2 linked regions of the Youhaiella tibetensis genome follow. The protein of the gene in region 1 interacts with the protein of each later gene in a pairwise test. Links are inferred from orthologs where the notes say so. Each region holds a gene or a part of one and is shown on either strand. Other genes may lie near its edges.

Region 1 (3,315 bases):
CTATTCGCATACCGCCAGAGAGTGACCGCGCCCCGTGGCTGAAGACCTTACAAACTCGACAGCAGGCCGGGACGACGCGCTTGACGTCTCGCTGCGGCCGTCCGGCTTTTCCGAGTTCATCGGGCAGGCGGCGGCGCGGGCGAACCTGGAAGTGTTCATCGCGGCGGCGCGCCAGCGCCAGGCGGCGCTCGACCACGTGCTGTTCGTGGGGCCTCCGGGCCTGGGCAAGACCACGCTGGCCCAGATCGTGGCGCGCGAGCTCGGCGTGGGGTTCCGCGCGACCTCGGGTCCGGTCATCGCCAAGGCGGGGGACCTGGCCGCGCTTCTCACCAATCTCGAAGAGCGCGACGTGCTCTTCATCGACGAGATCCACCGGCTCAACCCGGCGGTCGAGGAAATCCTCTATCCGGCCATGGAGGATTTCCAGCTCGATCTCATCATCGGGGAGGGGCCGGCGGCCCGCTCGGTGCGGATCGACCTGGCCAAGTTCACGCTGGTGGGCGCCACCACCCGCGCGGGGCTGCTGACCACGCCGCTGCGTGACCGTTTCGGCATTCCGATCCGGCTCAATTTCTATACGCCCGAGGAACTGGTGCTGATCGTCGAGCGCGGCGCGCGGCTGATGGGGATCGGCATGGCGCCGGACGGGGCGATGGAAATCGCGCGCCGCTCGCGCGGCACCCCGCGCATCGCCGGGCGCCTGCTGCGGCGCGTGGTCGATTTCGCGCTGGTCGACAATGCCCGCGAGATCACGCGCTCGGTGGCCGACAAGGCCTTGCTGCGCCTCGATGTCGACGCGCGCGGGCTCGACCAGCTCGACCGGCGCTATCTCAACACCATAGCCCAGTTCTATGGCGGCGGGCCGGTGGGTATCGAGACCATCGCGGCGGCGCTTTCCGAGCCGCGCGACGCCATCGAGGAGATCGTGGAGCCCTATCTCATCCAGCAGGGTTTCATCCAGCGCACGCCGCGCGGGCGCATGCTGACCGCGCTGGCCTTCCAGCACCTTGGTGTGTCGGTGCCGCAGGGGTTCGTGGGCATCCAGGCCAACCTTTTCGAAGAGCCGGAAGGAGAGCCATGAGGGCGGCAGGGCGGTTTCCCTGGCTGACCGTCTCGGTCTTCGTTCTCACCACGCTGGTGACAGCCGCCCAGTTCGCCTGGCCGGGCGTGGTGCCGGCGCTGCGCCGGCAACCCTCGATGGTGGCGGATGGCGAGGCCTGGCGGTTCGTCACCGCCTGGCTCGTCCATGACGAGGGGGCGCGCCAGATCGTCTTCAATTTCACCGCCCTTGCCATCGCGGGGACCTTCGTTGAGCTGGTGCTCGGCCGCTGGATCTGGGTCGCTGCCTATGTGATCGGCGGCCTTTCCGGCGAGATCGCCGGAATCTTCTGGCAGCCCATCGGGGCCGGCAATTCGGTGGCCGTGTGCGGGCTCATCGGGGCGCTGGCGAGCTGGCAGGCGCGGCGCAGGGCAGTGCCGGTCCTCGCCCGGTTCATCTTTCCGCTGGCCTGTTTCGGTGGAGGCTTGGTGCTCATCGCCAATCGCGATATCCACGGGCCGCCGCTCCTCGTGGGCGGCGCGATCGGACTGCTTGGAAAGGCCCCGCAATGAGCCAGGCGCACCGCATGAACGTGCGTGTCTACTACGAGGACACGGACTTTTCGGGCAATGTCTACCACGCTTCCTACCTCAAGTTCTTCGAACGCGGGCGCACCGAATTCCTGCGGGACATGGGCATCCACCACGCCGAACTGGCCGGCGAGGGGATCGCCTTTGCCGTGCGCGCGATGCAGATCGAGTTCGAGGGAGCGGCCCATATCGATGACCTGCTCGAGGTCGAGACGGCGGTCGCCAGCTTTTCGGGGGCGCGGCTGCTGCTCGAGCAGACCATCCGGCGCGACGGCGTGGTGCTGACGCGCGCGAGCGTCCAGGTGGTGGCGATCAAGGTGGGCGGCGGCGCGGCGCGCCTGCCGCGGACGATGCTCGCCGCGCTCAGGGCCTGAGCCCCTCAAGGCTGCGTGAAACGGTTGCGGCGCTCCCGCCGCCATGGCAGGGAAGCTGCCGCTGCATCTTGGGGGCTTGTTAACCGATCCTTGACCATAATTGCGGCAATGGATGAAGGCTCCGGCAAAGGTCCGGAATGCCGGGGCTTTTCTCTTAAATTTGACGCATTTCGACCCCATCGGACCGCAGCAAGGGCCGGTTGAGTGCATAAAGACCGAGCCGAAAGGACAATTCATGGAAGCCATGGACGCGGTCGGGGCTGTAGCCACGCACTCCGACATTTCTATCTGGGGTCTGTTTGTACAAGCCGACTGGATCGTCAAGTTCGTGATGCTGGCCCTATTGGCCGCATCGATCTGGTGCTGGGCGATCATCGTTGACAAGTCGATGCTCTACGGGCGCTACCGGCGCGAGATGGGGCGGTTCGAGCGGGTCTTCTGGTCGGGCCAGTCGCTCGAGGAGCTCTACCAGGCCCAGTCCGACCGCCCGAGCCCCGGCTTCGGCGCGGTGTTCGTAGCGGCCATGAAGGAGTGGAAGCGCAGCCACGAGCAGAACGCGGCCTCCTTCATCGGCATGCAGGCGCGCCTCGACAAGGTGCTCGACGTCGCCATCAACCGCGAAAGCGACGTGCTGGAAAAGAATCTCGGCTTTTTGGCCACCGTCGGCTCGGCGGCGCCCTTCGTTGGCCTTTTTGGTACGGTATGGGGCATCATGAACGCCTTTACCTCCATTGCCGCCTCCAAGAGCACGAACCTGGCCGTCGTGGCGCCCGGCATCGCCGAGGCGCTGTTCGCGACCGCGCTGGGCCTCGTCGCCGCCATCCCGGCGGTTATCGCCTACAACAAGCTTTCGAGCGACGCCAACAAGATGACCGGGCGCCTCGAAGGCTTCGCCGACGAATTCTCCACCATCCTCTCGCGTCAGCTCGAAGCCAGGGGCAAGTAAGATGGGGATGGCAGTTGGCGGCAGCGGCGGCGGCAGCCGGCGCGGCAGACGCAGAAGCGGCAACCGGCCGATGAGCGACATCAACGTCACGCCGATGGTCGACGTGATGCTGGTGCTGCTGATCGTGTTCATGGTGGCCGCCCCGCTGATGACGGTGGGCGTGCCCATCGACCTGCCCAAGACGCAGGCCAAGGAGCTGAACACCGACAGCAAGCCGGTGACCGTGACGGTGACCACCGATGGGGCCACCTATATCGGGGAGGACGCGGTGCCGTTCGAGGAACTGACGGCGCGCCTCGCCACCCAGGCCACCGAGGGGCTCGAGCAGCGCATCTATGTGCGCGGCGACATGCAGGCCAATTACGG
Region 2 (3,205 bases), 1.9 Mb from region 1 along the record:
ACAGCCACGCACGACGCATCACCGACGCCTTGCGCCTCTTGCGCCAGAACTTTGCCCGCGCCGTCCGTGTCGAAGAACTGGCCGAGGCAGCGGGCATGAGCCCTTCGGCGTTCCACAAGCACTTCAAGGACCTGACGGCGATGACGCCGCTCCAGTATCAGAAGCAGCTACGCCTGCTCGAGGCGCGCCGGCTCATGCAGAGCAGTGCCACGAACGTGGCGGGCGCGGCCTATGAAGTGGGGTATGAAAGCGCGTCCCAGTTCAGCCGGGAATATGCCCGCATGTTCGGCGCCCCGCCGAAGCGGGACGTCGCGCAGTCCGAGCCGAGTGCGGCCTACTGAGGTCAGGCGAGCTTGCGGAAGACCAGCGTGGCATTGGTGCCGCCGAACCCGAAGGAGTTCGAAAGCGCGACGTTGATTTCTTTCTTGACCGGGGTGTGCGGCACGAGATTGATCTCGGTCTCGACGGATGGATTGTCGAGGTTGAGCGTGGGCGGCGCCACGTTGTCGCGCATGGCCAAAAGCGAGAAGATCGCTTCCACCGCGCCGGCGGCACCGAGCAGGTGACCGACGGCGGACTTGGTCGAAGACATCAGGACATCTGCGGCGTGGTTGCCCAGAAGGCGTGTCACCGCACCGAGCTCGATCTCGTCGCCCAGGGGCGTCGAGGTGCCGTGGGCGTTGATGTAGTCGATCTCGGAAGGGGTGATGCCGGCGCGCTTGATCGCGGCCTGCATGGAGCGGTAGCCGCCGTTGCCGTCCTCTGCGGGCGCCGTGATGTGGTGCGCGTCGCCGGAAAGACCGTAGCCGACGACTTCGCCGTAGATCTTGGCGCCGCGGGCTTTGGCCTGCTCGTATTCCTCGAGCACGACGATCCCTGCGCCCTCACCCATCAGGAACCCGTCGCGATCCTTGTCGTAGGGGCGCGAGGCCTTTTCGGGGGCGTCGTTGAAGCCGGTCGTCAGGGCGCGAACCGCGCAGAAGCCGGCAAACGAGAGCCGGTTGACCGGGGATTCCGCGCCACCGGCGACCATCACATCGGCATCGCCCAGGGCGATGAGACGGGCGGCGTCGCCGATTGCGTGCGAGCCGGTGGAGCAAGCGGTGACCACCGAGTGGTTCGGCCCCTTCAGGCCATGACGGATCGACACCTGGCCGGAGACCAGGTTGATGAGCCGTCCGGGAATGAAGAAGGGGCTAATGCGGCGCGGGCCCTTTTCGGCCAGCGTGATGGAGGCTTCGTAGATGCCGCCGATGCCGCCGATGCCCGAACCGATGAGGACGCCGGAACGTTCCTGCTTTTCGGTGGTGGAGAGGTCGATCCCGGAATCCTTGATCGCCTGGTCCGAGGCGGCGATGCCGTAGACGATGAAGGGGTCAACCTTGCGTTGCTCCTTCACCTCCAGCCAGTCATCCGGGTTGTACTTGCCCTCGGAATAGCTGCCCAATGGAATGCGGCCGGCGACCTGGCAGGCCAGGTCCTCCACATCGAAGTCGTCGACGCGCTTTGCGCCACTCTTTGAGGCAAGAATGTTGGACCAGACGGTTTCGACACCCACGCCGAGCGGGGAGACGATGCCCATTCCAGTGACAACAACGCGGCGCAATTCCATCAGACTGTGACCGCTCGGCTGGATTAACCGACGGCCTTGGTCAGGAAGGAAACGGCATCGCCGAACGTCTGGATGGATTCGGCGGCGTCATCCGGGATCTCGACCGAGAACTCTTCCTCGAAGGCCATCACCAGCTCGACCTGATCGAGCGAATCGGCGCCCAGATCGTCGATGAAGCTGGCCTTTTCCACGACCTTCTCCGGATCGACGTTGAGGTGCTCGACGACGATTTTGCGGACGCGATCAGCGATATCGCTCATGCTTGACTTCCTTAGTTACCAAAAAAGGTTTCGTTCATTCTGCCAGCGCTATACCCGATCGTACCGGGGCAAGGCGCAGTGTAAGCGGACTGCGTTCAGATGAAAGCGCCAAAACTGGGCTTCCAGTGCGCAATCAAGCGGCGACCTAACACACTTTGCGACCTTTGGCCAATAGCGGAAACCGCGCTTTTCCCGGGCTTAAAGCATTACCATGCCGCCGTTCACGTTCAGGGTGTGTCCGGTGATGTACCCGGCAGCGTCGCTGGCGAGGAATACTGCGCTCGCGGCCACTTCCTCGGCGGTTCCCAGACGCCCCGCGGGAACCTTGGCAAGGATGCTCTCGCGTTGCTTGTCGTTGAGCTCGTCGGTCATCGCCGAGGCGATGAAACCGGGTGCAATCGAATTGACGGTGATGTTGCGCGACGCGACCTCGTAGGCCAGCGCCTTGTTCATGCCGATCAGGCCGGCCTTGGAGGCGGCGTAGTTGCCCTGCCCCGGGTTGCCGACCACGCCGACGACCGAAGAAATGCCGATGATGCGTCCGAAACGCTGCTTCATCATCCCGCGCAGCACGGCGCGATTGAGATGGAAGGCGGCGGTGAGGTTGACCGCAATCACCTGGTCCCACTCTTCATCCTTCATGCGCATGAAGAGGTTGTCGCGGGTGACGCCGGCATTGTTGATGAGGATGTCGAGCCCGCCCATGGCCGCCTCGGCCTGGGGCACGAGCTGGTCGACGGCGGCAAGGTCCGAAAGGTTGCAGGGCAGGATCGGCGAGCCGGCGCCGATCTCGGCGGCCACGGCCTCAAGCGCTTCGACGCGCGTGCCGCTCAGGGCCACGGTGGCGCCGGCCTTGGCCAGGGCCTTGGCGATTTCGCGGCCGATGCCGCCGCTGGCGCCGGTAACGAGGGCGCGCTTGCCGGTAAGGTCGAACATCGGTGTGGTCCTCTTGTTCAGGCGTTGAGTGAAGCGACGAAGGCGTCGATATCGGCGGGCGTGTTGAGCGCGGTGGCCGACGCATCCGCGTTGATGCGCTTGGCGAGGCCGGTCAGCACCTTGCCCGTGCCCAGTTCATAGAGCTGGGTGACGCCACCTTCGCCTGTGAGCCAGGCAACGCTTTCGGTCCAGCGCACGCGGCCCGTAACCTGCTCGACCAGTCGCTCGGCGATTTCGGCCGGGTCGAGGAGCGGGCGGGCTATGACGTTGGAAACCACGGGCACGACGGGCGCCTTCATGTCGACGGCAGCCAGCGCTTCGGCCATCACCGAGGCCGCCGGCGCCATGAGCGAGCAATGGAACGGCGCGCTGACGGGCAGCAGCATGGCGCGCTTGG

The links.
Region 2: the proteins of ybgC (region 1) and FNA67_RS08705 interact in binary tests that used the Escherichia coli proteins (3 or more experiments, as listed by UniProt). The link is inferred for Youhaiella tibetensis from one-to-one orthologs.

Annotation. Positions count from the first base shown.
Region 1 is NZ_CP041690.1:3,667,480-3,670,794, reverse strand. What follows is about bases 306-3,305. They hold ybgC (tol-pal system-associated acyl-CoA thioesterase), read left to right. Parts: upstream 306-1,607; coding sequence 1,608-2,003; downstream 2,004-3,305. Other genes in these bases: tolR (protein TolR), read left to right, coding at 3,020-3,305; tolQ (protein TolQ), read left to right, coding at 2,248-2,949; FNA67_RS17955 (rhomboid family intramembrane serine protease), read left to right, coding at 1,078-1,611; ruvB (Holliday junction branch migration DNA helicase RuvB), read left to right, coding at 306-1,081. Outside these bases: more of ruvB, read left to right, coding at 35-305; more of tolR, read left to right, coding at 3,306-3,315.
Region 2 is NZ_CP041690.1:1,814,794-1,817,998, reverse strand. Bases 255-3,144 are described here. They hold FNA67_RS08705 (acyl carrier protein), read right to left. Parts: upstream 1,873-3,144; coding sequence 1,636-1,872; downstream 255-1,635. Other genes in these bases: fabD (ACP S-malonyltransferase), read right to left, coding at 2,826-3,144; fabG (3-oxoacyl-[acyl-carrier-protein] reductase), read right to left, coding at 2,071-2,808; fabF (beta-ketoacyl-ACP synthase II), read right to left, coding at 344-1,606; FNA67_RS08715 (AraC family transcriptional regulator), read left to right, coding at 255-341. Outside these bases: more of FNA67_RS08715, read left to right, coding at 1-254; more of fabD, read right to left, coding at 3,145-3,205. UniProt on the Escherichia coli protein: Carrier of the growing fatty acid chain in fatty acid biosynthesis.